One region of the Paenibacillus sp. FSL R7-0340 genome, then DNA from elsewhere that is predicted to be linked to it. Evidence: riboswitches for the same ligand, from Rfam matches in the RefSeq annotation. Region 1 holds a riboswitch; each other region holds the start of a gene.
What was found. Region 1 has a riboswitch for cobalamin ahead of MKX59_RS20965 (ABC transporter substrate-binding protein). Riboswitches for the same ligand answer to the same signal wherever they lie in the genome.
Positions count from the first base shown of each region.

Region 1 (7,907 bases):
GGACAGGCGACGAACGACTTGAATATTGTTATCTCTAACAAACTCGGCGTTGATTTCTTCAATAGTATTTTGATGCTTGCCTATAATAATAGAAGGCTCATTAATATAAAACAGCAAATAGCTGTCATCCAGCGGTAGATGCTTGAGCGCGTATTCCTCAATAGCAAGATTAATGGCTGGATCGTGTATGCCCTGGTTGTCGATGAACAGCATGTCCATTCCTCCGTATATAAACTGTGTAATTTATGTGTGCCTCCTTCTATTGTAACCCAAGTGAGCCATGTACACAAAAGCTCATTTGCATTGACGGGACGCAAAAAGCAGCCTCATAATGGAGCTAAATGATTGGGAACGGCCGGAAAGGATGAGAGGTAATGATAGAGGTTTACGGTCATGGCGGTGACAGGGAAACAGCTGCGGCGACATTCGGCGGGGCTGCTGCTGATTTTGTAGATTTTAGTGCAAATATTAATCCGCTTGGTCCACCGCCGGAGGTGCTTGAGGCGCTGCAACACTCATTTGACACTGTGATTCGCTATCCAGACCCCGGGCATCGGAATTTTAAAAATATGCTCGCACGGCGACTGCATGTTCCACCGGAGTCGCTAAGTATCGGAAACGGAGCGGCTGAAAGTATGGCGCTCCTGCTATTGGGACTGGCTCCTAAGCGTGTGGGTACAGTGGAGCCGTGTTTTTCAGAATATGCGGAGCTGGCTGGCAAATTCGGAGCTGAGGTCAACCGGGTGTACGGGAAGGCCTCGCTTCAATGGAAGGCGGACGTGGAGGACATCCTTCAGCTCATGGAGCAGGTAGATATTTTGTTTCTTGGGCAGCCGAATAATCCAAACGGTGTGCAATATGGTAAGCAGGAGCTGTGCGAACTGGCAGAAGCGGCTGGCAAAACGGGTACCGTGCTGGTGGTGGATGAAGCATTCATTGATTTTATCCCGCTGGAACGGCGAATCTCACTACTGCCTGTGCTGGATCGTTATCCTCATGTGATTTTGATCCGGTCAATGACCAAATTTTATGCCATTCCTGGCTTGCGATTGGGCTATGCGATTGCTCATCCAGATTATATCCGGCGAATGACGGCCAAACAGGTGACCTGGAGTGTGAATGGATTGGCGTTGCTGGCTGGGGAGGCGTGTTTGAGAAGTGGGCAAGCATATGAGCACCAAACACAGGAGCTGATTGCTACGGAGCGCAACCGCCTGTTGACCGCCTTGGCGGAATGGGGCTGCGGTGTCGTTCCCGGCGAAGCCAATTACGTGCTGGCAAGGGCGCCGGGTACGTGGAGCGCATCGGCGATTCAGCAGGCGCTTGGACAACGCGGAATTCTTATACGTAGCTGTGCTATGTATCCGGGACTGACGACGAGCCATTTTCGAATTGCGGTCAAGGATGCAGAAGCCAACGACAGGCTGCTGTCTGTATTGGGTGAAGTGCTGGAGGAGGAGCAGCGGCGTGACAGTTAGCTTGATTATCCTGGCAGCCTATCTTTTGGACAGGCTGATCGGTGACCCGAGGTGGTTGCCACATCCAGTCATCGGTATGGGATATGCCATTTCAGCATTGGAAAAAGCGATTCGCCGCCAGGCCCGAAGTGACCGGGGGTTGAAACGTGCGGGTATACTGCTTCCACTCATTGTGGCGGGAGGCTCCTTTACGCTCGCCTGGGCGCTATTGCACTTGCTTGCCTGGATTCATCCGTGGTTGTCTGTCGGCGTAGAAATGGTGCTGATTGCGACCACGATTGCTTCCAAAGGACTAAAGGACGCAGGAATGGCAGTATACCGAGCGTTGCAGGCGGATGACCTGGCTGCGGCACGGCGGGAGCTGGGCATGATAGTTGGGCGAGATACGCAACAGCTTGATGAGCCTGAGATTGTACGCGGTACCGTCGAAACGGTCGCTGAAAATATCGTGGACGCGATTATTTCCCCGCTTTTTTATGCCTTGATCGGGGGAGCACCCTTGGCGCTGGCTTATCGTGCTGTGAATACGCTCGATTCCATGGTTGGCTACAAAAATGAAAAGTATCTGCATTTAGGCTGGGCTTCAGCACGTCTGGATGATGTCGCTAACTACATTCCGGCACGCCTGACAGCGGCAATGCTTGTGGTAGCGGCGTGGATGTACAAGCGAGATGCTGCAAGAAGCTGGCGCACAGTCAAGCGAGACGCTCGTCTGCACCCAAGCCCGAACAGTGGCTTCCCGGAATCGGCTGTTGCCGGTGCACTGGGGATTCGTCTTGGAGGCTATAATGTGTATCATGGCGTGCGCTCCTTTCGTGCATACATGGGCGATTGGATACGACCGCTAGAGTCGAAAGATATACGGCATACGATCCAGTTGATGTTCGCCGTGTCCAGTATGTTTGTAGGATTGTGTTTGTTAGGAGCCGCAGGTTGTTTTGCCTTGGGATGGGTGCGGTGAGGAGTGACACACTGAATAATGATCGAGCAGGAAGTGACATGATCTTGAAACAAGATATAGCAGCAAAAAGGACAGTAGAATACGCACAAAGTCCGAACTCACAGGAGGATAAGGTGCCGTATGATGCTAAAGAAGATCTGCATTGGGACATGGAACTCGTGTTAGTTCGTCACGGCACAACCTTATGGAACAAGGAACGTCGATATCTAGGACACTCCGACTTAGGTTTGCTACCGGGAGCAGAGCAGGAATTAAAGCCTTTGCAAGAAAAATTGCAAGGGCAGTCCTTTGCTCGAATCTATTGCAGCGATTTAATGCGATGTCGCCAGACCTTGCAGATCATTGTGCCGGAATCAGAATTGACGTCTGGAGGTTCCCTATCTACTACGTCTCCTATGATGGAACCACGTCTGCGAGAGCTTCATTTTGGTGAGTGGGATGGAAAAACGTATGACATGCTCAAGGATGTGTCGTTGTATCGCGCTTGGATTGATGAGCCGCAACGGATAACCCCTCCTGGAGGAGAGTCTTGGGCAGATTTTGTGAATCGTCTACGGAAATTTCTTGACTCTCTGTATGAATGGCGTGTTGCTATGGAAGTTCAACCCATGGATTTGACTGCTGCGCCACCCTCTGTTTTGGTCGTTACGCATGGTGGCGTAATTCGTCAGTTAGCTTGCATGCTGATACCGGGCCATGATTTTTGGAGTTTGAATCCGAAGCCGGGAGAAGCATTTAGGATTCAATTGAGGCTGGCAGGACGGCACAATTACATAGCAGAAATGCTTCCTCATTAGGTTAGACACCAGCGGATAAAGAGGCTGTTTGGGTTGTAAGCCGCCTCTTTTTAACCTATAATCATCAAGTAAAAGAACGGCTTGACTACCACTACATCAAATATCCAGCAGACGAGGTCGGCGCAGCGTGATGAAACTATGGTTTCCCTTGCCTGCGCTGTTAAAAGGGAAGTCGGTGTGAGTCCGGCGCGGTCCCGCCACTGTAAATGGAAACATGCCCGTTAGTCCTGCTTTATGTGCTACTAAGCATATGAAAGAATTTCAGGACATGCATTTTACCATAAGTCAGGATACCTGCCCGTCCGCCTGTCACCATAATCCTTCGAGGAAAGGATGACGTGTTCGCAGTGACTGTCCATGCGGAAAGAAGCTGCCGCCTGCGCACGATCTGCGCTAACGTAACCCCTGTGTCCTGATATGAGGATGCGGGGTTTTTTTGATAGGAAAAGAAGGCTGGATTTAGAAGATATCTGATGATGTTCAAGTAACGCTCTTAACGATTTTTTTATGAAGGGGTGCAAATCATGGCAGGAAAAAAAATAAAGGTTTGGACAACAGGTCTATTGGTTCTGATTTTGGCAGTTGTGCTGAGTGCATGTGGAGCTAATGGGAAAAATGCTGAAAATAAAGAGAACCAGACTTCTTCACAGCAGCCGGGACAGACCGTAACCGCACAAGAGCCTCCGGGCAAAACAGTTTACCCACTCACAGTTAAGGATGCAACAGGACAGGAATTTACATTCAAAAAAGCGCCGGATAAAATCGTTTCCGTCTCCCCGGCAGAAACCGAGGCGCTGTTCGCCATCGGGCTGGATAAGGAAATTGTCGGTGTCTCCGACTACTCTGATTACCCAGAAGCAGCTACGAAAAAGCCTAAAGTGGGCGGTATTATGAAACCGAACGAAGAGGCGATCATTGCTGCTAACCCGGAAGTCGTTTTTGCAGGGATATCACTTAGTGAACAGGCTACGACCAAGCTGCGCGATATGGGAATTATGATTTTTAAAACGGAACCGAAGACAGTTGAAGATGTCATGGCTAACATCGAATTGTATGGGAAAATCACCGATCATCAGAAAGAAGCGAGAGCGGTGACTGACAAGATGAGAGCAGATGTAGCTGAAGTGAAAGAAGGAATTAAAAATATCGGTAAAGGGCAGAAGCTGCGGGTATACGTCGAGTTTTCACCAGGCTGGACAGTTGGTAAAGGCGAGTTTATGGACGAGCTGATCACGTTAGCGGGCGGCGAAAATGTAGGTGCCACGCAGAAGGGGTGGTACCAAATTAGTGAGGAAAATATTATTGCTGCGAACCCTGACGTGATTTTGTACAGCAAAAGTGTCAAGGACGACAAAACTGGTCAAACGCTCGGCGAAATCATTAAAGCTCGCAGTGGATGGGATCAAATATCGGCTGTTCGCCACAACCGGGTATTTGCCGTGGATGATAATTTGATTAGTCGTCCGGGTCCACGCGTAACGGAAGGTCTCAAGGAAGTGGCCAAGGGCGTGTATCCTGAAATTTTCAAATGAACCGTAAACTGATCGGCTTTGGAGGAACAGGTCTTGTCCTGCTGTTACTGACGCTACTGTTCTGTCTTGGCATCGGCTCGGCCAAGCTTCCGGTCAGCCAGATCACGGGCATTCTGGTTAACCACCTTCCATGGTTAGGCGATACGTTTACACCGGATTGGAATACATCCTCAGAGCAAATTATTTTGAAGGTCAGATTGCCACGAGTGTTACTGGGAATGTTGGTAGGAGCAGCGCTGGCGCTGGCGGGAGCCGGATTTCAGGGTGTGCTGCGTAATCCTTTGGCTGATCCGTATACACTGGGGGTATCCTCGGGGGCTTCGGTAGGAGCGGCAGTACTGATTTATTGGGGCCTTCAATTTTCATTTGTTGGCATATGGACGCTGCCGCTAGTGGCATTTACGACCGGAATGCTGACGCTGTGGATGGTGCTGACGTTGGCACGGGAAGGTGGAAAAATTCCGACACAAAGTCTCATTTTGTCGGGTGTGGTGATGCAATCCTTTCTGGGGGCGGTTGTTTCCTTTCTGACAGCCATGTCGAAGGAGACGGTCAATGAAATATTGTACTGGACGATGGGAAGTCTTAGCCTGCGCGGTTGGTCATATACAGGAATCCTTTTACCTTATGTGGTCATAGGACTGGTATTTCTATGGAACCGGGCACGTGTGCTGAATATTTTGGCTTTGGGTGAACGTCAGGCGGCTCACATGGGAGTTCATGTAGATGCGACGAAGCTATCTGTTCTGATCATTTCCACGCTGCTGACAGCAGCCGCTGTCTCGGTATGTGGAGTGATTGGCTTTGTGGGACTCGTTGTACCGCATATCATTCGTCTGGTGACAGGGCCTGATTACCGGATGATTGTTCCATTATCTGCGCTCGGTGGAGCTATTTTTATGGCTTGGGCAGATACGGCGGCTCGCACGTTGTTAGCCCCCACGGAAATTCCTCTGGGCGTGATGACGGCCTTTGTTGGGGCACCGTTCTTCGCATATCTCCTGTACCGGAACAAGAAGCTGCGCAGGGGGGAAATGCTGTGACAGAACAAAGTGAATCACAGAAGGTACATGATCGGGCGTTAGAGGTAGCGGGTCTAACACGTGCCTATGGAGAGTTCCATGCGTTAAAGAATATAAGCTGGAGCGTCGACGAAGGAACTTGGTGGGGGATTATTGGTCCGAACGGCAGTGGAAAATCCACCTTGCTGCATTTGCTTTCCGGTGTAGATCAGCCAACTTCGGGAAACGTTCATATCTATGGCAAAAAGGTCGGTAGCTACAGCAGAAAAGAGCTTTCCCGACTCATAGCCGTACTCCAACAGGAAGGGCTTCCTCCAGTGGGATACACCGTCAGGGAAGTCGTAGAAATGGGACGTTTTCCTCATCAGGACTGGCTAGGCAGGGAAAAGGGTGTTGATGTGGAGGCGATCACGGATCGCGTGCTAGAGCGATTGGGTCTTACCACGCTGGCGGACAGAGCATTGGACCGCTTGAGTGGGGGACAGCGACAGCGTGTAGCTTTGGCAAAAGTAATGGTGCAGGAGCCACGAATATTGCTGCTGGACGAGCCTACGACCTATCTGGACTTGCGCTATCAGCTTGAATTTATGGAACTGCTGGCAGATTGGCGCCAAGAAACGGGTGTGACGATCATTGCGGTCTTGCATGATCTTAACTTGACAGCCCAATTTTGCGAAGATTTGCTTGTACTCAAAGATGGAATGGTTGAAGGATTGGGAGCTTCATCGAAGTTATTAACCGAGGATCGGATTCGACGAGTATACGGTGTTGAGCCTGTGATGCTTCCGCATCCCGATAGCGGTGTGCCGCAGCTCTTGCTGCGCAGGAGTGCTTCGGATACAGCAGATTAAATAAACGATGAAACACACTTAAAAAGAGCAGGGAGTGGAAGTTATGAACAACAAGCTGCGTCAGCTGATCGATAGCATTGCCCAGCCGGATGTGGTGGCGGCCTCGGCAGCTTCATCCCATTTGGACCAATTAACAAAGCCACCGGGAAGTCTTGGAAAGTTGGAAAGTGTGGCCATCAAGCTAGCAGGAATTACAGGAGTGGACAAGCCTGAATTTGATCGTAAAACGGTTATGGTCATGGCTGCGGATCACGGTGTGTGTGAAGAGGGAGTCAGTGCCTTTCCGGCTGAGGTTACACAGCAAATGCTGTATAACATGCTGTCAGGTGGCGCGGCAATTAATGTGCTGGCACGCCATGCGGGCGCAGATGTCAAGGTGGTAGATGTTGGCGTGAATGCGGATGTCGCTCACGTGAATCTGGTGGACCGTAAGGTACGCATGGGTACTTCGAATATAGCTAAAGGGCCAGCGATGCTGCGTACGGAAGCGGAACAGGCGGTTTTGGCCGGAGCTGAAGCCGTAGCAGAAGCGGTCAAAGGTGGCACACGGCTATTCGTTACCGGAGAGCTGGGCATCGGGAATACGACAGCCAGCGCTGCGGTCGTATGTGCTCTCACCGGACTGGAGCCGGAAGTTATCGTAGGCCGGGGGACGGGTGTAGATATGGCTGGGCTTACCCGTAAAATATCGGTTGTCTGCCGCGCATTGGACGTGAACCAGCCAGATGCAAATGATGCGCTCGACGTGCTCACTAAGGTCGGCGGTCTGGAGATTGCCGCCTTGGCAGGAGTCATCCTCGGGGCAGCCGCACATCGCTGTCCAGTCGTGTTGGACGGCTTTATTTCAGGCGCAGCCGCCCTCGCAGCGCGTGCACTTGCGCCTGCAAGCGCTGCGTACATGCTTGCTTCGCATGCCTCGGACGAGCGCGGGCACGCGGCGGTGCTCCGCCAGCTCATGCTGGAGCCCATGCTTCATTTGGACATGCGGCTCGGGGAGGGCACAGGCGGTGCGCTTAGCTTGCACCTGATTGATGCGGCGTGCCGCATTATGCGCGAAATGGCGACCTTTGCCGATGCAGGCGTATCGGACGGTCAGGGAGCCGCGCAGCGATGAAAGCGCTCGTGACCGGCGGGGCACGCAGCGGGAAAAGCGGCTTTGCCGAGCGATTATGCATGTCGCGCGCGCCTGGCGCCTGCTACATTGCAACGGCGCAAGCCTATGACATGGAGATGAAGGAGCGCATCGCCCTTCATCGGGTCCAGCGC
Region 1 covers NZ_JBBOBY010000001.1:4,688,194-4,696,100, reverse strand. Annotated here, with positions in the region: gene MKX59_RS20985 (lipoate--protein ligase) at 1-213, opposite strand, end outside; gene cobD (threonine-phosphate decarboxylase CobD) at 375-1,478, shown strand; gene cbiB (adenosylcobinamide-phosphate synthase CbiB) at 1,468-2,439, shown strand; gene MKX59_RS20970 (histidine phosphatase family protein) at 2,478-3,236, shown strand; cobalamin riboswitch at 3,359-3,552, shown strand; gene MKX59_RS20965 (ABC transporter substrate-binding protein) at 3,761-4,768, shown strand; gene MKX59_RS20960 (FecCD family ABC transporter permease) at 4,765-5,811, shown strand; gene MKX59_RS20955 (ABC transporter ATP-binding protein) at 5,808-6,641, shown strand; gene cobT (nicotinate-nucleotide--dimethylbenzimidazole phosphoribosyltransferase) at 6,685-7,755, shown strand; gene cobU (bifunctional adenosylcobinamide kinase/adenosylcobinamide-phosphate guanylyltransferase) at 7,752-7,907, shown strand, end outside.

Region 2 (7,907 bases), 4.1 Mb from region 1:
GATCGTACATTTGCATGGCATATTTTTCACTGCTGCCACCCGTGGTCAGGACTATTTCCTGGCAGTTCATCGCTTGCGCAACCGATATGGCCTGCACGACACTGGCTTTATAAGCTGACGTGGAAAACGGAACGACCACACCACGCGTGCCTAGTATGGAAATACCGCCAAGAATGCCAAGTCGCCCATTCAACGTTTTCTTGGCAATTTCTTCACCGTCCGGTACGCTGATGACGACACGGACACCTTTGGCCGATCCGTGCTCTTCAAGCACGCCTGTCACTGCCTCCGTAATCATCCGGCGCGGCACCGGATTAATCGCTGCTTCCCCGACAGGCACAGGCAGACCGGGCTTCGTTACCCGCCCCACGCCGATGCCACCGTCCAGCTCAATGCCCGGCTCCTCGCGCCAGCTAACAGAGGCGCTAATTCTCGCCTGATGCGTGGCATCTGGGTCATCGCCACCGTCCTTGATCGTCGTGCAGGAAGCTTCGTCCGCGTCCAACACAGGCTCAATCAGCTCAAACGCATGATCAAAGCCCGCGGGCAGCGATATCACTGCTTCCTTCGGCGGAATGCCCGTGATGAGCAGTTGTACCGCTCCTTTAGCCACTGCAGCCGCACAAGCTCCAGTCGTAAAGCCTGACCGCATTGGCTTGTCCGGTGCGGGAGCTTCACCGCTTTTCATCCGTTTGGGCCTGTCGACGGACGCCGCTTCCTTTTCCATGTCAATTCCTCCTTAACCTCTTCTGCTGATCATGTTCCAATTCATTTCATGATACAGCAAACGGACAACCGCATCTAGCGGACAGCCATTAAGGAGATCGCATTCAATGCTGCTACGACAATTGTACTGCCGCCCTTGCGTCCAATATTCGTAATGAACGGAATATCCAGCTTGCGCAGCTCGTCCTTGGATTCTGCCGCCGAGACGAAGCCTACGGGCATGCCAATTACCAGTCCGGGCTTAGCTGCTCCTTCTTTCACCAGACGAATTAACTCCAACAACGCTGTCGGTGCATTACCAATGGCATAGATACCGCCTTCGCCCGCCTGAATCGCTTTGCGCATCGAAATAATGGCGCGTGTCGTATTCAGCCTTTTCGCTTCTTCCATGACGTCAGGGTCAGATATGTACACATGCACATCCCCACCAAATTGACGGATACGATCCTTGCTCAGCCCAGCTTGAATCATTTGCACATCCGCCACTACCTGCTGTCCTGCGCGAATAGCTGCAACCCCGGCTTCAATCGCTTTTGGATGAAACACCATGCTGCGGCCCAGCTCAAAATCAGCAGATGCATGAATGACACGCTGTACAACGGGATATTGCTCTGCTGTAAAAGGATGCTCTCCCAGTTCTTCAGTGATCATCTCGAAGCTTTTGCCTTCAATCTCCTGCGGCTGTACCGTTAGCGGTTTGAAATCTGTTTTAAAATCCATCGTATCGACCACTCCCTTATGGAAAATTAGAAAATTAAATTAGCTTAGAACATTAAAGTTACCTATTGTTCCACTACGCAGTCGGATGGTGCTTCCCATCGCCACCGCCCCCGGATTCCTTGAATAAAACTTATGATCAGCGTAGAAATCCGGGGACAAAAGCGACCGCTACGCTTGTACAGCACCATTCCGACTACTCCGTTTTATATTCATTTTTCAAGTTCGTCTTATATAGGGAAAATAACATTCATGTTAAGGAGTTACAAACACCTCTACACAAAAACTGCACATTTTAAGATGACTATATTTTAAATACATGCCAGAAATCGTTCTGAATTCATCGGATTGACTGGACCGACCAACTTCATAGGCTTATGTCTTAAAGCACAGACTCCTCTTTGTCTATACGCAATGCGTCGATGACTCCGTCGAAATGATCAAATACTGTGCCAAATTCCACTTCCGGCCTGGAAATCAAAAGTACGTGAATCCCCAGCTCCAATGCAGATTGAACCTTTTCATCCACTGCTCCCGTGCGTCCGCTTTCCTTGGTGACCATCACGGTCGTGCCATAGTGCTTGTACAATGCTTCATTCATCTCGCGGGAAAAGGGTCCCTGCATGGCAATAATATTCTTTTGCTCCATGCCCAGTTCGCTACATTTCTCCATATTGTCCAAGCGCGGCAGCATGCGTGCAACCAGACGAATCTCCGGGTCTCCGAGTAAATGCTTGGTGAACGTGCCGAGCGTCTTACTGCCTGTCGTAAGCATTACAGAGCCTTTGAGTTGCTTCGCTTCTAATGCGGCCTCTTCATAGGAAGACACGATGTGGAGCAACGGATGATTGTCATATACCAGTCCCGTTCGCTCGTAGCGAATATAAGGAACTCCGGATACGCGAGCGGCTGTCATCGCATTCGCATGTGCTTCTTCTGCAAAAGGATGACTGGCATCAACGACGGCCAGTATTCCCTGCTCCCGAATCATTGCAGCCATTTCATCGGCTGTCATTCGTCCTGTACGTACGTCTAGTCCCACTTCGGACAAGCTGGCTGCCGCGCTTTCGGTTACGACCGAGGTCAATACGCTGAAGCCATTGTCACGGATTTGCAGCGCCAATTCCCGAGCGTCGCTCGTTCCGCATAGCATGAATATCATGAGCCCTTCACCTGCCCGCTTCCGTTCACTACAGATGGCGTATGTGAATGCTCGTGATGGTGATCATGGTCATCATGGCTGTGAGCATGGACATGCTCATGAGTGTGATCGTGGCTGTGTGTATGGTGATCATGATGATCGTGCTCATGTGCATGATGATGATGTTCATGGTCGTGCTCATGCTCATGATGGTGATCGTGGTCATGATCGTGGTGATGATGGTGGTGCTCCTGCGCCTCCAGACGGAACTGGCAGTTATCACAATTGGCCGTAACCTTGCCAAACAAGCCTTCCTTAGCTCGCTCCAGCACCAGTTCAATCAATTGGGGATGGAAACCAAAATATCCGCCCATCTCCACTTGTAATGTAGGGTGAGCCTCGGCAAATTCCTGGGTCATTTCTCCGATGCGCTTAATCAGCACACCCGTGAACAGAAAATAGGGAAGCACGATAATCTTTTTGGCCCCCAATCGTACACAACGCTCCAATCCATCGGGAAAAGAAGGCTGCGTCACACCGATAAAGCTGCTCTCTACCCACGTATAAGAAAGCTGCTCCCACAGCATACGGGTGATTTTGAAAAAGTCACTGTTCGCATCTGGATCGCTACTTCCGCGTCCTAACACAAGTACCGCCGTTTCTTCGTCGGATACCTCGGGAAATGCCTCTACAGCGCTATTCATTCCCGCTGGAATCGCAACCGGACGGGCCTCTTTCAAGCGGCTTTGCAGAATGCTGACGATTTTCTCGTGAACACCAATCGGGCGTCCGTATACAAATTCCACCTGCGGATATTTTGCTTTTGCCCGATCAATAGCCATCGGAATATCAATTTTGGCATGTACCGCTGCGAACAAGATAATCGGAATAAGAACGACACGCGTCGCCCCTTTCTCCACACATGTTTGCATCCCTTCAGCAATGCTGGGACGTGCCAACTCCAAGAAACAGGTTTCCACGCACATATCCGGTACCCGGTCTGCCACTGCCTGTGCAAATTCCAGCAGCTCCTGGTTCCCCTCCGGGTCCCGACTTCCATGTCCAACCAACAATATTGCATCCACTGCTGTTTTTTCCTCCTCTTTAATAGGGATAACCTGCATGACGCCCTATTTTATATATATGCTTGTATCCAGTTCATCAGGCCTTCATTCCATTAATCACCACAAACCGCATTCACTTCTACCGTTGCTGGTGCATCTTCATGCCGGAAACCCGCAACGACGCCTACACGTTTAAAAAATTTATGAAAACGCTCATTCGGATGCCCTTTTTCCTTATATTCAGCAATGACGTTCTCCACGATATCAGTAATCTGATCGCCCGGAATCCCTTCCGCTACGGGCTGAGCGGCATGAGCATTGCGACCGAATTTTTTGCCACCGAGGAAGAGGTCGTATCCTCCCTTGCGATAGACGATTCCGATATCCTCCAGCACCGCTCCATAGCAGGCCATACCGCATCCGTTCAAAGCAATACTCGTTTCCTTGGGTGCCTGTAATCCGCCAAGTACAACCTGTAGATGCTCAGCCACAGGCACAGCGTCATCCTTCTCCATATTGCAGAAGTCGCACGCCTTCACCTTAAACACATCGCCAATCGGCATGACAATGAATCGTTCATCCCGCAGCCGTCCGACCAGTTCCTCGGGGTCTGCACACGGCACGCGCAGCACGATCTGATGATCTGGCGTGTATTCCAGCTCGCCGTCATCACCCGCTACCTCGGCGAGCAGCGCCATCTGACGAGCGGTGAACTTCTTGTTTCCCACACCCGGGGAAACGCCCACCTCAAACAGCGCAGGCTTGCCAAAGCCGCCTGTCGCCATCCCGGACGCGGCCCCCGCTCCGGCCACCGCTAACGTTCCGGCGGTGCTCTCGGCGGTAGGCGCTTGCCCGCTCCAGCGAGCGTTGGCTGCGCCAGGCAGCTTGCCGCCTACAGCGAGGCGGCTTAGTGCCTCTGCCGCCAGCGATGCCGGGGCTGCGCCGGTTTGCACAGCAGTCGTTGCCTGCACGGCAGCCATCGCTTGCGGGCGTGCCTGCGTCGCAACCGCAGCGCCGCTCGCGGAGGGTCCAGCGGGCTTAGTCGGGGCTGCGCCTGCCTGCGGTGTATCCTCTTGTGCGCCCAGCGACCACGGCTCCGCTTCCGTGCGGAGACGCTGATGCGGCTTGAGTGCCTGCTCGGTCGCATCTAATGTGTATTTGCGCTGATATCCGCGCGGAGTCACGATCAAGCCGTCATACACCGTCGTCGAGGAATTGCCGATGATTACAGTCGTCAGCATCCCAATGTCATGGTTCAGCATATCTTCCAGCGTCGTTACAATAACTTGCTGACGTTCACGATAAGCACTTTTCACCAACCCGACTGGAGTTTGCGGATCGCGGTAACGCAGCAAAATGGACTGCGTCTCCACAATCTGGCGGGTACGCCGACCACTGCGCGGGTTGTATAATGCAATCACAAAATCGGCCGAAGCCGCTGCTTCTACGCGCTTCACAATCGTTTCCCATGGGGTCAGATGATCACTCAGACTGATCGTGCACGCATCATGCATAACTGGCGCCCCCAACAGTGATGCACAGGACTGAATAGCCGAGATCCCCGGTACGACTTCTACCTCAACCCCGTCCTCGCGTCGCCAGCCTTTTTGCATCAGCACCTCATACACCAGCCCTGCCATACCATAGACTCCCGCATCTCCACTGGAAATGACAGCTACCTTCTTGCCCATCTCTGCTTGGCGAACCGCCTCCTGTGCACGGCTCACTTCCTCTGTCATTCCTGTGCGTACAATCTCCTGTCCGTTCAACAACGGACGGATCAAATCAACGTAGGTATTGTAGCCGATAATGACCTCACTTTCGGCCAGCGCATCCAGCGCCCGTTTTGTGATATGTTCCATATCTCCTGGTCCAAATCCAATCACCAGCAATTTTCCTAATGGGCTCATCGTGCTCCTCCTATTCATCCTTTTCAGGGCAGCTATGCTATCTATTTCAATGATTTATGCACATCGTGTAACTCAAAAAAACCCCATCCTGCCCGGATGGGGTTTCTATGTACGCATCTCTCATCAGACGAACAAACAGCGTAAGAAGACACTATTTGTCTTCCTCCAGCCTGCCGTTGTTTTCCATCTGACTGTTTACGCTTCAAACGCTGCTGCACGTTCATATCCACGCAAACCTCTAGCCAACATGGAAAAAGCAACGTGTGCCTGATTTCCTGATTTCGTACACCCATCCTCTCCGCGAAGGTTAACGGTGCATACAGATCAAGGTAGGTCTCCTGGCTTGGCATCAACGGATTCTTTCGTCTTCCCCGTTTTTCACGAGTGACCATTTTAAAAAATCCTCTTCCTTACAGTGGCGGGACCGCTCGGGATTTGCACCCGATTCCCTGTTACCCTTTGCTCAACCGCAAAGGCACCTTGTCTGTCCGCTATTTGATTATGGGTCTTATCATAACCTTGCCTCAATCAGTTGTGCAAGCACGAAAAACGCTTTATTTCAAGTTCTCTGCTTTATTTTTTAACATATGTAGCAATTCGTCCGGGTCCGCAGAGATACTTAATAACGCTGGGTGCTCGGCCCCGGTAAACCCTTCTTGCACGCTATGACGCACCATTTCTACTAACGGGTCAAAATATCCATTCACATTCAGCAGCCCAATGGGCTTGCGATGAATCCCGATTTGCGCCCAGCACAATACCTCGAATAGCTCCTCGAAGGTTCCCAAGCCACCCGGAAGAGCGATAAACGCATCGGCCATCTCGCTCATTGCCGCTTTACGCTCATGCATGCTTGCTACCTCAATAAATTCGGTAACTCCCCGATGAATGATCTCTGCATCAAATAACAGGGTGGGCATAATGCCAGTGACCTGACCGTCACCCGCCAGCATTCCATCCGCCACCTCTCCCATCAGCCCCCTGCTAGATCCACCATAGATCAGACGGATATGATGGCGAGCCATGGCTTCCCCCAGCTTGCCTGCAGCCTCAACATATACCGATGAATGTCCAGGTCTGGACCCGGCAAATACGCAAATAGAATTCATTAACGTCTCAGCTCCTGTCCTAAGTATCATGCATCGAAACTTATTCATTATATTAGATAAACATTTTCGCTATAACAAAAATCTTTGTCGATGCATGTCCAACAAAAAAAGATAAAGACCTCGTAGGCCCTTATCTTTATTTTACTCTGTATCCCAAAATATAAGTTCATTTTTTAGCATACTGCATTTATAATTTCTATCTCATTTCAATGACCATTCACGATCTTCAGACCACAGCCATGCACCGAATCGTTATGTTCAAAATATTTACCCAACTCCACCATCATCGCGCCCATGCGCTCTTCGGTTGGAAACACGACTCGGTCAATCCCTTCTTCCACTATGGACTGTGCAGTCACCTTCCCTACGGATACAGCAATCACATCCTCACGAAAAGCTTCCAGTAAATCCTCGATTCGATTTTGCTCTCTGGCATATTGGGCCAAAAATCGGATTTGCGGACCACTTGTGAACGTAACAGCATCAACATTACGATGGATAACATCCTCCAGTAACGTCTGCAATTTTGCTTCCTCAGGTGGGATATGCTTATAAGGAAGTACCTGGCGGGTCACTGCCCCCTGCTCGTCCAGCCACTTTACCAACCGTGGAGCTGGATCGCCATGCAGTTGCAACAATACTTCCTTCCCCTTCAGATCGTATGGGGCGAAAGCTCCTGTCAATCCGATCAAACTTCCGTCCTCGTCTCGTACTGCTGGCGTAAAGCCACGCTTTTTGAGTCCATTGACCGTCTTGTAGCCCCGCGCTGCAATGTTGGAGGATTGCAGCAACTCCATAATCTGCTCGGCCACGCCCATATCCTCTGCCATATCGAACAAGGCATCCAGCCCCATACCTGTCGTGAAGATGTACCAGTCCGGAGGGTGCTTCACCCACGATACAACAGCGTTGCGCAGCTCGATATCATCCAAAAAAACGGTGCCCTGGGCCGGGCGCTGTACTGGCTCACCCCCCATCTTCACAACTAGCAGCGCCATTTCTTCTGCTTTACGGGGACCAGCAAGAGCGACTCTCTTACCTGCCATGCGTTGTGCCATTCTGTTGCCTCCCTTGTAGAAGTCGTATTTCTTTCTACCAAGTATACAATCAGAGGGGTAAAAGACAAATAAGAATTACTTTTCCGATAAATACAGTAATCTTATAAGTGGTCGTGTCCTGTTCTGCCTCCATGCTGGCTTTCTTTCTGACTACTGCTATCCCGCTCTCCGTTAGATGCCTT
Region 2 covers NZ_JBBOBY010000001.1:547,808-555,714, reverse strand. Annotated here, with positions in the region: gene MKX59_RS02465 (cobalt-precorrin-5B (C(1))-methyltransferase) at 1-727, opposite strand, end outside; gene MKX59_RS02460 (precorrin-8X methylmutase) at 802-1,446, opposite strand; gene cobK (precorrin-6A reductase) at 1,826-2,605, opposite strand; gene MKX59_RS02450 (sirohydrochlorin chelatase) at 2,602-3,669, opposite strand; gene cobJ (precorrin-3B C(17)-methyltransferase) at 3,762-5,558, opposite strand; cobalamin riboswitch at 5,870-6,055, opposite strand; gene MKX59_RS02440 (LOG family protein) at 6,113-6,667, opposite strand; gene MKX59_RS02435 (uroporphyrinogen-III synthase) at 6,874-7,725, opposite strand; gene MKX59_RS02430 (GerAB/ArcD/ProY family transporter) at 7,827-7,907, opposite strand, start outside.
Region 2: it holds a riboswitch for cobalamin, as region 1 does, so the genes downstream of both, cobJ (precorrin-3B C(17)-methyltransferase) here and MKX59_RS20965 (ABC transporter substrate-binding protein) in region 1, are expected to answer to the same signal.

Region 3 (7,907 bases), 4.4 Mb from region 1:
ATAATCATATTTAGAATAGGTACCACGTTCTATTTTGTCAACAATATTCGACAAGCAATCCTCTTATTTATTTTAAATTTGTATAATATTAAATTTATGGCTTAATTCTCCAACGCTTGAAACAGAGTACGCGTGTACTCATGCTGTAACAAGTCTTCATCCCATTCCTTAAAGATTTCCACGATCTCCCCCTGAACCATGACGGCAACTCGATCACAAAACTGGCGAGTAGATTGGAGATCGTGAGTGATGAATAGGTAGGACAACTGACGTTCCATCTGCATTCTTTTGAGCATGTCCAGTACAGAAGACTGCGTTGTCGTATCCAGATTGGCGATCGATTCATCGAACAAGATAATATCCGGCTCCACCGCCAACGCTCGGGCAATACATACCCGCTGTTTTTGCCCGCCACTCAGCTGTGCTGGGTATTTTTCCAGACTGTCAGCCTCCAATCCTACTGATTCCAATAGAGACAGACAAATATCCAGCGCCTGCGCTTTTCGCTCAGGAAAATAGTTGTGGATCGGCTCCATTAAAATATCTCGAATGGTCATACGAGGATGCAATGAGGAGGACGAATCCTGTGCAACCAACTGGATTCGCTTGTACAGCTGAACGTCCTTCGTCTTTTCGAAATGTATAGGCTGATGATCCAGCCAAATCTCCCCTGAGGTCAACGACTCCAGCCCTAGAATACATTGTGCCAGCGTGCTTTTGCCACTTCCACTTTCTCCAACCAATCCAAGACACTCCCCCTGCCGTAACTCCAGACTCACCTTCTTCACGGCCTGCTCGCTATCTTGCGTGCTGAACCAGCCTTTTCTCCGTTTGCGGACAGGGTATGCTTTGGTCACATTCTTCAATTCCAGCATCACTGGTGCATCCTTCCTTCCGGGCTCATCTCCAACACTCGATCTGCTATGCGGCTCATACCTTGGCGATCATGTGAAATCAACAATATGGTGAGATCAAAGTCTTCTCTCAATTGTTGCAACAATGCCAAAACCTTGTCGCGGTTGATAACATCCAACGCCGTAGTAGGCTCGTCGGCAATAAAGAGGCTCGGACCGGAGCTTAACATTGCAGCCAGCAGCACCCTTTGACACATGCCTCCGCTTAGTTCAAAAGGATATGACGACAAAATATGCTCAGGATCTGCAAACCCAACCTTGCGGAGCAGAGAGCGCAAATAGGCCTCCCGCACTGGAGTAGCGCCTCCTCTGGCTATCTCCGTGGCACGACTCAGCATCTGCCGCATCCGTGGCAGCACGCCCAGTGGGTGGACTTGCTTCGGTGCAGTGTGGGATGGGGCTGCATCAGCGTGCCCCGGCTCCATCTGGTCGTGCGGCATCCAACGCCGCCCGTACAGTCTAAGCGTATCCATCAGCTGGGCGCGGACAGTCCGGATCGGATTCAACCCGCTCAGCGATTGTTGAATGAGCAGGGCAATATCCTCTCGGCGCAGCCTTTGCCAGCGCCGTTCCTGGAACGGGAGAATGTCTTCCCCGTTATAGTAGATACGCCCTTGCGTAACACCGATACCTGGCTCCAGCATGCCTGCGATTGCGTGTGCGGTCAGACTCTTGCCGCATCCGCTCGGTCCGGTCAGGGCCACAATCTCCCCTGAATATATGGAAAAGCTCACATCCCGCAGCAGTGGTTTGCTCCCACTTCCGCTTGCTCCTACGCCTGTGCGGCAGATTTCCAAATGTTCCACGTGTAACAACGGTTTTCGCCCTGCCACTTGTTCTATCGTATCCTTGCCCCCAAGGGCTATTTGATCTCCCACTATTTGGCCGCCCCCTTTTCCGAAAAGCGGTCGCCCAAAAGCTGGCAGGCAAGTACGAATAGCATAATCGCCAAGCCCGGGAAAATCATGACATGCGGAGCCACCTGAAAATATGAGGTTGCATCATGCAGCATCACGCCCCACTCTGGCTTGGGCGGCTGTACACCCAGTCCAAGAAAGGATAGCCCCGCGATCATCAGCACCACGCGTCCGATATCCCATACCGTATAAACCAACAACTGCGGCAACGCTTGTGGCAATACATAACGTCTCAGTATACGCGCGTGTGAATTGCCGGATAAACGGGCATACCGAACGTAGTCCTCCTGACAGGCTTTTTGAACCAGACTACGGATATACCGGACATAACCCGCCCACCGTACCGCAATAATCGCAAGGGTCATGTTAACAAAACCCGGGCCCAAAATGCCCACAATTGCCACCGTTAAAATAATATCAGGAAAAGCCAGTACGCCGTCGATTCCCCGCATAATCAGCTGATCCACGCGTCCGCGCACATAACCAATGAGCAACCCTATAGGTAGACTGAAGCACAGCGTAGCTACAGTAATTGCACATGCGATTAGCACGCTCGTCCGAATCCCGTAAATTAGCCGTGACAACACATCCCGACCCAGATGATCCGTACCGAAAGGATATTTCCGACTGGGTGGTGCCAGACGGTTCAAAAGATCCACTTGAAGAGGATCATGAGGAGCGACCCATGTAGCCAATAACCCAAGCAGCACGATCAGACCAAAAAGTACGCCTCCTGCCAGCAAGCTCCCTTGAAAGGAAAGCCGTATCTTTTTCATTTTCAGCTTCCCCCTTAACGCAAACGTAGCCTCGGATCTATCGCCGTCTGGACCAAATCCACCAAACACTGAACACCTACAATTAAAAATACGGCAAAAATAACATACCCCTGAATCACAGGATAATCTCGCTGGGTAATCGCATCTATAAAATACTTGCCTAACCCCGGCCATGAAAAAATGGTCTCGACGATGACATTACCTGCCAACATAAATGATAGATTGGTACCTAGCAGTGTAATCATAGGCAGAACCGCATGCTTAAATATCTCAAAAAACAGGATATGCATACGTGAAAAGCCTCGAGCCTTCGCTGCTTTCACAAAATTCCGGTCACCCAGCTCCAGCATTTGAGCGCGCAGTACACGGGCTTGCACCGCTCCCAAACCTGCGCCAAGAGTCAGCGCTGGGAGCACTAGATGTGTCCAGTCCTCCCTTCCCATGGATGGGAGCCAGCCCAAGCGAACGGAGAATAGATAGATCAACAGAAAACCAAGCCAAAAAGAGGGAATCGACGATCCCAGCAGGGCAAACAGCCTGCCCAGACGATCCAGTGGGCCGCTGATTTTTAGCGAGGCAGCCAGTCCCAGCCCCAGCGTAAGCACCGTCATGACGGCAAAGCCCGCAGCAGCTAGCTCCACAGTAGCAGGCAGTCTGTTCCATAGTTCGGCTAGCACGGATTCCTTGGATACATACGAGGTGCCCCAATGCCCCGTGAACACATCTCGCAGCCAGTTCACATATTGAATATGAAGCGGCTCGTTTAAGCCCAGTTCCTGCCGTAGCGTCGTCAACGCCTCCTCAGAGGCAGGGACATTATGCGCGGTGAGCAAAATAGTAGCAGGGTCACCAGGAGCGAGCCGCATCAGTACAAAAGTCAGCGTGGATACAACGAATACAATGATGAGCAGCTGCGCCACACGTTCCAGTATAAAACGAATCATAGGATACGCAGCTCGTTATTCCGTAATATCAGATTGCGCTGTAATGTAGTAATACTCGATCGGATGGGGTGTAAAACCCTCCACCCCTTTTTTCACACCAAACACATTATCAGGATGCACAATGAACGACTGTGGCAAATCCGCATTGATGATATCCAGCGCTTGTAGTGTCACAGCATTACGCTGCGCTGTATCCTTCGCCAGCTTCAAGCTGTTAAGAATACTCTCTAGCGGTTTGGAACTATACCGGCTTACATTGGCTTCGCTTTTCGAAGAATAAAACATGTCCATAAAATATTGCGGCTCTCCTGTATGAGCAGTAAGCATGCTGTACATTGCAAAATCCCAATCGTTTTTGGTCAACGCCTCGTCGATATTTTCCACCTTGCGAATCTTGACCTGGATTCCCTCTTTCAGCAATTGGCTTTGGATGACCTCAGCCATAACGGAGAGCTCTGGACGCTGAGGGAAAGTCAGCAGTGTAACCTCGAACGGCTTGCCTTGCTTAGTCCATGTCCCTTGGGCGTCTTTCTGCCAGCCATCCTTCGTCAACAGCTGCTCTGCCGTTCCGTTCAGCGCTTTACGCTCAACTTTACCGAAGGGAAGAATGCTCGGGAACGGACTGCTTGCTTCCGTACCGAAGCCCCTCATGACGGCGCTCACAATCGATGTGCGTGGAATCAGGCTGTCCACCACCTTACGGTTCGCCGCATCCTTGAATACTGGCGATTCCATATTGTACACGATCATATGGGTGCGCAAGGAGGGAGCCGACAGCACTTGTAGCTTGTCGTTCTTTTTCAGTACCTCTGCGTTATCAACCGGAATATCCGTCGCCACGTCCACCTCGCCGGATTGCAGCGCCATCAGGCGCGAATTCCCATCCGTAATGAACTTCATCGTCGCTTCAGCCAGTCGTGCCTTCTCGCCCCAATATCCGTCATAACGCTCTACGACCAAGGATTGGTCCTTGTTGAATGCTTTGATTTTAAAGGCGCCTGTCATCGCTGGGTAGCTCTGCTCATCTTTCATCGATGCCACATCCAGTACAATCGTCGATGGATCAGCTAGATTGGACACCAGCGCCGCGTTCGGCTGGTTTGTCGTGATTTTCAAAGCCAGCGGGCCGCTTACATCAATGGACTTCACATTCAGTAAATCCTTCGCCAGATGGCTTTTCTCGATAGAGCGCAGCAAAGACGCTTTTACACCTGCTGCATCCATACTCTTTCCATCATGAAAAGTGACTTTATCCTGCAAGCTGAACGTCCAAACTGTAGGACTATCCTGCTTCCACTCCTTTGCCAGCCAAGCCACAGGCTCCAGCTTTTCATTCAAACGTACCAGTGTCTCACCTGCACCGGATCGCATCACATCCCAGCTATTATCTCCGTGCGGGTCAACGCCTGACGGTTTCCATGTATACGCCATTACCAGCTTTTTATCTGTCGCTGTTTGTTGTGCTGACGCGTTTTCACCCTTGCCGGAGCTATCCGACGTCTTATTGCTGGCACATCCCGAAAGAGCCATAACTGCCAGCAGCAGCATCACCCCTGTACATATCAACCATGAACGCCTGCTACGATTGCTAATCATTCAATGAATCCCCCTCTATCTTGTAAAATCATATAAACCTAACGCAAAACGCGAAAAAAGCATTCCGGACCACTTGATCAGCAGTCAGAAATGCTTTCATTATAAAATGTCAAAACTCACCTCGAAGCCAACTCCAAAAACATAGAAGGGATCGGATCGGTTTCAGACATTCCGTATGCAGCACGCCTAACCACCTCCCCAGCATCCCGTGGGTCTGACAGTGATGTCAAAACAGGCAGGTCTCCTGACTCCAGGCGCATCTTTCAGGCCTTCCCGGTTCTTCACAGTTCCAGTGGCTGTTCTGAAAGCTCCAGCAGTATCCTGCTGATGCCTGTATACAGTGGCGGGTCCGTGTCGGAATCTACCGAACTTCCCTTTTAAGTGAACACGCTCAACAACCATCTACATGGTCTCAACAAAACCTCGTACATAGAGTCGTCCGGCTCACACCTGTTTTCTTCCTTTATTTCTTTCCATTACGATCTTATTTTGTTGTCACAGGCTTGTCAATAAATGCTGCACAATAATTTAAATTTGAACGATGTGGCGAGAATGAAGGTGATGTCTATTCATTGCGTGCACGAAATGACGGGCATTCCGTCTCCCTCATGATGTCCCGAAAACTGTACCAGACTACTTAATGAATCTAAAAGAACGAAAATTTAGCAGCGAGATTGCAGATCAATTTGTACAAGCTATTAAAAAAGATACATTATTCCAAAGGCCTGAAAAAGCAGTTGGTTATTCCTTCTCCAAAAAATTGAGGAAGAAAAAAATTTGAAAAGCGACAAAACCAAAGAGTTGATCGGAAATTTAGTGAGCAAACCTTGTGGAATTTCTATTATAAGGATAACAGCATTGGGGGCAGCTACCAAACAAAAGAACTATATTGTTGATTCTTCTCAGACAGCCTTTGAGACAAATTTAACTATTAGAGAATTTACCCGTAAAACATTCCTTAGTGATTTAGAGAATGAGTTTGAAAAGCCTCCGGTGATTAGCCGGGGGCTTAATTTGTTAACTGACCATTTCCTGACAAGCCATGTCAGCGTGCCGTTTAGGTGCCTAGCAGTCAAGTTATTTTTTAGCTAGTAAGTGAGCGAAGCGAGGGATCTTGCAGGTCGTTCACAGCGTCGTACTGTAAACCAGGACGAAGCGACGGCTTGCTTTTACGCTCGAAAAGTTGTGGAGCTAAAGAGTTTTGTACGAACAACCAAACGGGGAGGCACTTGCTATTAAACCGTCAGTTAATAAAAGGACCGTTGCGATCAATACGGCTCTCTTCTATCTCATTTTAAATTTTATCCATTAAATAAAATTATTTACAAACATAAAATTTACAGGTAATATTTACTTATTCCTTCTTATGGATAAAAAAACAATTGTATACACGACTCCAGAGAGGAGACTTAGTAAAAATGAGGTTGATAATGTTCTGAAAATAAAAGTAGATGCGGACACTGTGTAAAGTTGCAATGAGCCGTTAAGCGAAGAAGTTGTCGTCGTTGGTCCTTGAATAAAGGAATAATATATTCCTACCAAAAAACCGTAAGACAAATACTTAAACAGATTTTTTTCAAATTTACTCATTTCTTAGCCCCCAATAATATTTTTCGAAGAGGAGAATTTTAATACTATGAAACCATTCAAAGTCATGACTAAAACAGCAATAATTGCAGCATTGACAGCAATATTATTACCATATGGAGCCATTGCTTCTGCAAATGATGCGCCGAATCCATTGTCATCGACGATACAATCAGAAGCCGGAAAATGGGAACCGACAGATGAAATAAAGGCCAAGGAAGGACAAGTCTACAAATATATCGATCCTAGTAGTGTTAACGATGATGTTTATTACTATTATGTCAATTACGACAATTTAAATCAAGAAAAAGGTAATAATGATAGAATTAGTACCCAATCCATTGGGGTGACTCCTATTGTTAAAACCCATGAAAATCTAGGTTATTGGGTTGATACAAACAATGCAATTCGTGTAAGTACATATACTGGGCCTGCTGCTGCAAAAATTACAGTGAAAACTAATATTAAAGTGAAAGCGGAAGGAGCAATAACAGGTGGTGTTAAAGCTATAGAAGGCACATTGGGTTTTGGTATAGAAGCTGATATTGGCCTAGATGATGAATATTCAATCAATGTTCCTAAAGGAGAAAGATGGGTTATTAGTGCTTTTCCACGATATGAAAAACATAGATTAGGAATGTATTGGCCAGCTCCATTCATAGGTGATCCTTTCATAGGTTATGTGAGAGTAGACAAGCCTGTGGGAATTGCTTTCAGAGTAGAAAAGCACTAATCATATCAAATAAATTGAAATAAAAAGAGAGGCCGTTGCAACCAACACGGCTTCTTTTTTTATAGCGGAAAGTAGCGGGACTCTCGCGAGTCTACTCAGTTACTTTGGACTGGAGCTGTGGCGTCCGAACGATCTATTGCGTTCAAAGGACTTTATATCATACCTAGACAGGGTTACACGAAAGAATGTCGAATAGAGCGGGCAAGTAAAAAAATGATGAAACAGGATTGTAATTCGTCGTGACGGACAATTAAATACTTGGTACTACAGGCTTTTTATTGACAAGCACGGAGGGTGATGAAATTAACAAGACAGCGAAATTTGAGGATTGGAAGACCGGACATATGCACTCACAAAACTCTGGGTTTTGGAATTTAATTTCGTATGGAATCTTACTGTATCAGCATAGGGAGGCATTCACTTTATCTATCTGCTAACGC
Region 3 covers NZ_JBBOBY010000001.1:301,373-309,279, reverse strand. Annotated here, with positions in the region: gene MKX59_RS01385 (ABC transporter ATP-binding protein) at 102-878, opposite strand; gene MKX59_RS01380 (ATP-binding cassette domain-containing protein) at 875-1,792, opposite strand; gene MKX59_RS01375 (ABC transporter permease) at 1,792-2,607, opposite strand; gene nikB (nickel ABC transporter permease) at 2,622-3,551, opposite strand; gene MKX59_RS01365 (ABC transporter substrate-binding protein) at 3,567-5,147, opposite strand; cobalamin riboswitch at 5,365-5,568, opposite strand; gene MKX59_RS01360 (hypothetical protein) at 5,925-6,239, shown strand; gene MKX59_RS01355 (hypothetical protein) at 6,784-7,467, shown strand.
Region 3: it holds a riboswitch for cobalamin, as region 1 does, so the genes downstream of both, MKX59_RS01365 (ABC transporter substrate-binding protein) here and MKX59_RS20965 (ABC transporter substrate-binding protein) in region 1, are expected to answer to the same signal.

Region 4 (7,907 bases), 4.2 Mb from region 1:
CAAAGCTAAAAATAATATTTTTTGGTATAATCAGGATATATCATTGAAGGAGGAAGCGCTAATGAAAAATACCGGAATGACAAGGCCTCTGGATCAATTGGGGCGGATCGTACTCCCTAAGGAAATGCGCACTACAATGGATATCAATATCGGTGATTCACTTGAATTTTTCGTAGATGAAGAAGGGTTTGTACTAAGAAAATACACCGGTGTCTCCTGCAAATTTTGCGGCGCAGTGGATCATTTAACTTATTTTCGCGACAGCTTTATTTGCGCAGAGTGCATCCAGGTATTAAAGACCGATGAAAATGTGCATGCCACAAGCACCGATGCTATCCAGGCTCAAGAAGATTCTAAGCCGACCCGAACCAATACAACCTGGCAACCCAAGCAATCTAGAGTGCAGCAAGGTGAAATGGTAAAAAAGCTACGCAAGCTGATTCAGGAACACCCGAATCTGCCACAAAAAGTATATGCCGAAATGCTAGATATTTCCCAAGGCCGGGTGTCCCAGTTGAAAAAGCTACTCTAAACCTTCCCAAAACAATATCCCAAGATCATATACTATGTACTCGCAAGCCTATCATTTTCATCGCAACTACGATGGCCAGATATAGAGTAAGGTGCATATCCGCGGATGTGTCCCTTACTCTGTATCTGGCTTTTTTATGCTGCCCGCTTCTACCAATGTGACAATAGTCACATACTCTCAATGTATACGTATATACAATATATAGATCGAAACAATTGGTTAACACAAGATATCATCAATATGTTGTTTTTGTGAAAAATATATATATTTTACTATATGGAGGGTTTTACGATGAAGGTGCTGGAGGAACATCAATTATACGACATCGGCGAGCGGGTCATTGGGGCACAAGATCTGGACATGCTGCGGGAGAATGCAAATTTGAATGGAGAATCGTTCAGCGGCAAAATGAGCAAGCTTGGGTCCGAGTATGCCAAATGGTATGCGCGCCTGCGGGTACTTCCGCCTGAACTGACGAACGCAATTGACCACGGATATGTATATGTTCACGATTTGGACCAATATGCGCTCGGAACTACAAATTGTATCTTTATCCCGTTTGGTCGTTTACTGCGAGACGGCTTCAATACAGGCAACGGCTCTGTGCGCACACCGCAAACGATTATGTCCGCTATGGCACTGGTCGCCATTATTTTCCAATCTCAGCAAAACAGCCAATTCGGAGGTGTCTCCGCCAACAAAATAGATTGGGACCTTGCCCCATACGTTGCCCGGTCCTTCCGCAAACATCTGCGCAAAGGACTTCGGTTGTTCGAGGAAGAGATAGAATCCCATCTGTCTGACGACGAACTACATATGGCCAATCCCCATTTGCAAGAAGTCTGCCCTCGTTCATACGCATTCGCACGCGAAGAAACGGAAACGGAAACCCGGCAGGCTGCTGAATCGCTCATTCATAACCTGAACACCATGAGCAGTCGGGCAGGTGGACAGATTCCATTCACTTCACTGAATTACGGAATGTGCACGTCTGCTGAAGGACGGCTTGTTACTCAATCGCTGCTGGAGGCCACTATTCGCGGCTTGGGCAGCGGGGAAACTCCTATTTTTCCGCAGCATATTTTCCAATGTAAAGAGGGAATCAACCAGGCAGAAGGCGACATCAATTATGATTTGTTCTTACGGGCGGTAGAATGCTCTAGCAGACGGATGTATCCCAATTTTGTGAATGTGGATGCTACCTTCAACTTGCCTTTTTACCGTGCTGATGACCCGGATACCATTATAGCGACAATGGGTTGCCGTACCCGCACCATTTCTGACCGTTTCGGTAGAAACCGGCAGAGTGGCAAGGGAAATCTCTCCTTCAATACCATTAATCTGGTGCGGCTTGGGATTGAGTATGGTATTTGCACAGGCAAACGCCTGACACCTGACCGTGATCGCTTTGATGCGAGACTGGAAGAAGTTATGCGCATTGCGGTGGATGGCCTAATCCATCGCTATCAAATCCAGACCAGCCAGCCGGCCAAAGCTTCGGACTTTATGATGCGCGAAGGGGTATGGGAAGGTGGAGAAGAACTGGCGCCAGATGATAAGGTGGGAAGCGTACTAAAGCACGGTACGCTTTCGATCGGGTTCATCGGGCTGGCTGAGTGCATGAAGGCACTATACGGGAAACACCACGGGGAGGATGATTTCGTATACCGCGAGGCACAGCGAATCATCACTTCCATGCGCGTGTATTGCGATCGAATGAGTGAATATCACAATTTAAATATTACATTGTTCGCTACGCCTGCCGAAGGTCTGTCGGGCAAGTTCACATTGCTGGATCAACGTGATTTCGGAATTATTCCCGAGGTAAATGATCGAGAATATTACACGAATTCTTTTCATATTCCCGTGTATTATACGCTCCCGGCTGCTCGTAAAATCAGCTTGGAAGCTCCGTTCCATAACCTCTGCAACGCTGGTGCGATTTCATACATCGAGCTGGATGGTAACGCGCGGAATAACCCGGATGCGTTCCTTAAAATTGTTCAGTACGCGCTGCATCAGAACATTGGCTACTTCTCCATCAACCATCCGGTGGATCGTTGTACGGAATGTGGTTATGAAGGGATTATCGGGACAAGCTGCCCCCAATGTGGCACAGATGAGGAGCACACACACTTTCAGCGCTTACGTCGGGTAACCGGATATCTGACAGGAGATTATACCGTTCGCTTTAATGCTGCAAAACAGGCAGAAGTTCGAGACCGGGTGAAACATAAGTGAATTTGTGTGGCTACATTCCGGAATCTCTGAACGAAGGATACGGCCTGCGCACCGTCGTGTTCATTAGCGGTTGCCGTCATGCCTGTCCCGGATGCTTTAATCCAGCGTCGTGGAGCTTCCGTGCAGGTGAGCCATTTACACCCCAACGACAACAGGAAGTCATTCGTGACATCATGGATAATCCGTTGTTGGACGGACTGACTCTCTGCGGGGGAGATCCGTTTTTCTCAGCAGCAGAATGCTCGCAATTTGTGCGTGACTTCCGCGAGGCCTGTCCCGACCGAACCGTGTGGGCTTATACTGGCTTTGTCTATGAAGATTTACTCACAGATCAGGAGCGACAGGAGCTAGCACTTTTGTGCGATGTGATTGTGGATGGTCGTTTTGTAGAACAGCAAAAAGACCTGACCCTTCCCTTCCGGGGCAGTCGCAACCAGCGTCTGGTAGATGTAAAAGCCAGTATTCAGGCAGGCTATACCGTTGCATTGGCTTAACGCGAAGTTTACCCGGCAAGATGCTATATATCTAAGACAAGTCCCCATCATGGGTAAGGCTTGTCTTTTTTTCATATAGCTAACTGTTTCCATTGGAGTTTCTATTGCGCATCCTGTAAGTTTCACTTATGATGGTGAACAAGTATACGAGTGCATAATTATTCGTCATACCTTAACCGCATAGCTTGGAGATAGGTGTCTGTTCTATTCAGATCAGGCTTAAAAGGGAAGCCGGTGCAAATCCGGCACGGTCCCGCCACTGTAAACGGGGAACTTTCAGCTGTTCATATATCCACTGGTCCACAGACCGGGAAGGAATGCTGAGAGTCATGATCCGTAAGTCAGGAGACCTGCCTATTTTAACAACATCGCAAGTACCTACGGAAGATAGGGAGGTGTTAAGAGCAGTCGCCGTATTTTTGATTTTTTAATCACGGAGGCATTCTTTCCCCTACTTATTTTTAACTCTGGGGGAAGAATGCCTTTTTTGGTACGTAAAAATAAAACAGCTACCCACTAGGAGGAAAAGTACATGTCCATTATTGAATGGCCTGAATTGTCCGGCTTGATTAGCAGTAATCTGGGATATCCGCGTATCGGCGAAAACCGGGAATGGAAGAAAGCACTGGAACGCTTCTGGAACGGCAGCATTAACGAAAGCGAACTGCAGACGGAGATGAAAAGATTACGGTTGGAGCATCTGAGCAAGCAGCGTGACAAGGGGATTGATCGCATTCCTGTCGGAGACTTCTCCTATTACGATCACATGCTGGATACATCTGTAATGTTCGGTCTGGTACCCGAACGGTTCAACCATCGTCCCGCAGGTCCGGTTCCTCTGTCCGTGTATTTTGGGATCGCTCGTGGACAGAAGGGAGCAACCGCCAGTGAAATGACCAAATGGATGAATACCAATTATCACTACATCGTTCCTGAATTGGCAAACGCAGTCCCGGTGTTCACTGAAAATAAACCCTTACAGGCTTATCGTGAAGCAAAACGAGAACTAGGCATTGATGGGAAACCGGTCCTCATCGGCCCCTATTCATTCGTTACCTTATCCAAAGGCTATGATCGTAAGGATTTGGCCACCATCGTACGAAGCTTCCTGCCACTGTACACCCGTATCCTGTCTGAACTAGCGGCAGAAGGCGTTCAGTGGGTCCAAATCGATGAACCTGTCCTAACCACCTCATTCCCGGCAGAGGATTTGGACATTATTCAGGAAGTCTATGAAGCTTTGACTCAAGCTGCGCCCTCCTTGAATATAATGCTGCAAACCTACTTTGGCAGCCTGGACCATTATGAGCGTCTGTCCGCACTTCCGGTACAGGGATTGGGTCTTGATTTTGTGTATGATGATGGCGAAAATCTTCAGCATATATTGCAGCATGGCTTCCCTAAAGGAAAAACGCTGGGCGCTGGGGTTATTGACGGGCGCAATATATGGCGAAGCGACCTGAACGCTGTGGCTGCCCTGCTGGGTCAGTTAGCAGAACAAACCACTGCCGCACAGCTTATCGTACAGCCATCATGCAGTCTGCTGCATGTGCCAGTCAGTCTGGAGGCAGAGCACAAGCTGGACAAGGAGCTGGTGCAAGCGCTGGCCTTTGCCGATGAAAAGCTGGAGGAAATCGCCGTCCTGACGGCTGCACTTGGCAAACACGATCCTTCCGCACTCGCCAAGCTTGAGCAAAGTGCGGATGCGGTAGCCCGTTTCAACAGTTCAGCGGCACGCGTACAGACAGCTGCCGATCTGGCCGACCTGTTGGCAAAAGAGCCTCTGTCACGCAGCGTTCCTTTCGCCGAGCGTCGTGAGATTCAGCAAAATAAGCTGAAGTTGCCTCCACTGCCTACGACGACCATTGGTAGCTTCCCGCAAACCGCCGAGATCCGCAAGGCCCGCCTGCACTATCGCAAAGGAGAATGGTCAGCCGAGCAATACCGGGCGTTCATCCAACAGCAAATTAAGGAATGGATTGATATTCAAGAGGACATTGGCATTGACGTGCTTGTTCATGGGGAATTTGAGCGGACCGATATGGTTGAATTTTTTGGCGAAAAGCTGAACGGCTTTGCTTTTACGCAAAACGGATGGGTGCAGTCCTACGGCTCCCGCTGTGTCAAACCGCCGATTATATACGGAGACGTTTCCTTTGATCAGCCCATGACCGTGGAAGAAACGGCATTCGCCCAATCGTTAACTTCCAAGCCTGTTAAGGGAATGCTTACAGGCCCTGTGACCATTTTGAACTGGTCTTTTGAACGTAACGATATTCCTCGTAGTCAAGTTGCTTTACAGTTGGCTCTGGCATTACGGGCAGAGGTAGAGGCACTGGAACAAGCGGGCATCGGCATGATTCAGGTCGATGAGCCTGCAATTCGTGAAGGGCTTCCACTGAAAAAAGAACAACAGCAAGCCTATCTGGACTGGGCGGTTCAAGCCTTCCTTGTGACCACGGCCACCGTTGAACCTGCGACCCAAATCCATACGCACATGTGCTATTCCGAATTTCAGCATATGATTCAGTCCATCTCCGATATGGATGCCGACGTCATATCTATTGAAACTTCGCGAAGTCACGGAGAACTGATCGTCAGCTTTGAAGATCAGGTATACGACAAGGGCATCGGTCTGGGCGTGTACGATATCCACAGTCCGCGCATCCCCGATGTATCTGAAATGCTAAGCATGATCCAGCGTGCTCTGCGCGTACTGCCATCAGATTTGTTCTGGGTTAATCCGGACTGTGGTCTGAAAACCCGCACCAAGGAGGAATCTATCGCCGCCTTGCGACTAATGGTACAAGCGGCTCAAGCAGCCCGGGCTGCATTGGCTGTATCCAACTAATCTTTTTATCGTATCGAATCGCACCATCATTTCACCATATCCTATTCCCCTTTCCGGCCCTTTTTGCTAAAAGCCGGGAAGGGGGATTTATTCTAGGTCATATAATGTATAAACGCCTTGAATATGCTCCATTTTCATCTGCTTCATATGTACGCCTAAGCCATGTTCTTGATCCCAGGAGCAACTAAAATTCAAATACAGTTCATCCTTTGCCGATGAGTCGGAAATCAGTATAGACACAAGCTGTATTCGATCCAGCAATTGTTCCGGCCGCTCCACATAAGGCGCATATTCATCTGGGTCCTCTCCCCATATACTGTAAGCATTCCGGTACTTTTCCACTATGCCAGCATAATGATGGTGTATGGACTCCAACACTTGAGGATGAATAGCTGACGAATATTCCATATACTGCTCCCATGTGTTTTTTTGCAACTGTGTAGGTTCTTCTATAGTCTGTGCCTGTTCTTCGGAGTCAGCCCCCACGATAAATTCGACTTCTACTTCCGAGGGCTGCCCGCAAAAATTAAGATGTACTACACCACGCAGAACAATCTCCTCAGATACATCCCAAGACTCATCATCCTGTTCCAGTTCCATATACCAATTTTTCCAATCCACCCTTTACCCACCTCTTCATAAAAAGTAATATTTAACCCTATTGAATACTTTACAATCTATCATTTTAATGAATGAAATTAAAGTAGCATCCTATTTGTGCTTCCAGCCATATTTCGAGTAATTTCCAAATAAAAATACTTTTTTCTACAACATTCGCTATTCAATAAAGCCTTCAAGAAAGAAAATCTGCCCATTTTGGCACAAATATTTTATTATTAAAAATTTAGTACCTTGCATTAATCAGTACATGATGTTAAATTATACCTGACTACTGTTCTATAATTAGTACCCGTGACAAATTATGCACAAACACACGTTTCTTCCCCTTATTCCGAACGACACCTATGAATTATTGATAACATCCAGGAAGGGAGCACCGCTCGTGAATGTGAACATCCAATTCAAAAAAGGGGTACTGGAACTGTGCGTTCTAGTTCTAATTGGACGCAGAGACCGTTATGGCTACGAGTTGGCTCAAGCCGTCTCCCGTCATATTGAAGTAGCTGAGGGAGCCCTATATCCATTGCTCCGCCGTCTGGTATCAGAAGGATACTGCACAACGTATTTACAGGAATCGACCGAGGGGCCTCCCCGCAAATATTATCGGCTGACTGATACTGGAAGCCATTATACAAGAATACTTACGCGGGAATGGAATGATTTTGTCCATCATGTCGCAAGCCTACTGGAGGAAGGGAATTCCGATGAATAGAAAACAGTTTCTTACAGAGGTAGAGCAGCGTCTTTCTCCTCTCCCTGCAGAGGTACGCAATGAGCTGCTTAGTGATTTGAGCCAGCATTTTGACTACGGGTTGGTCAATGGCAAAAGCGAAAGTGAGATTGCCAATGAGCTGGGTAACCCGGAGGATATTGCCCGAGAAGCGTTGGATGATCCCAATGCAGCCTGGAACGATTCTCCTCCGCTTCGTCAGGGAAGCTTCGCACGCAATCTTTTTACTTTCTTAGGGCTGCTGTTTCTCAATTTGCTAATCTCCATCCCTATTATGGCTACCCTATGGGCAGTATGGGCTTCATTGACCGTGGTATCGGTCAGCTTCATTGCAGCCCCCCTTCTCGCCGTTACTGATTATGCACTAAACAGCACCTTTTACCCGGCCAAATTCTTTTTCTCTATCACGATGACGGGTATAGGTCTATTGCTGCTGCC
Region 4 covers NZ_JBBOBY010000001.1:516,364-524,270, reverse strand. Annotated here, with positions in the region: gene MKX59_RS02325 (AbrB/MazE/SpoVT family DNA-binding domain-containing protein) at 62-532, shown strand; gene MKX59_RS02320 (anaerobic ribonucleoside triphosphate reductase) at 824-2,773, shown strand; gene nrdG (anaerobic ribonucleoside-triphosphate reductase activating protein) at 2,770-3,267, shown strand; cobalamin riboswitch at 3,444-3,639, shown strand; gene metE (5-methyltetrahydropteroyltriglutamate--homocysteine S-methyltransferase) at 3,800-6,118, shown strand; gene MKX59_RS02305 (DUF6985 domain-containing protein) at 6,206-6,739, opposite strand; gene MKX59_RS02300 (PadR family transcriptional regulator) at 7,122-7,451, shown strand; gene MKX59_RS02295 (DUF1700 domain-containing protein) at 7,444-7,907, shown strand, end outside.
Region 4: it holds a riboswitch for cobalamin, as region 1 does, so the genes downstream of both, metE (5-methyltetrahydropteroyltriglutamate--homocysteine S-methyltransferase) here and MKX59_RS20965 (ABC transporter substrate-binding protein) in region 1, are expected to answer to the same signal.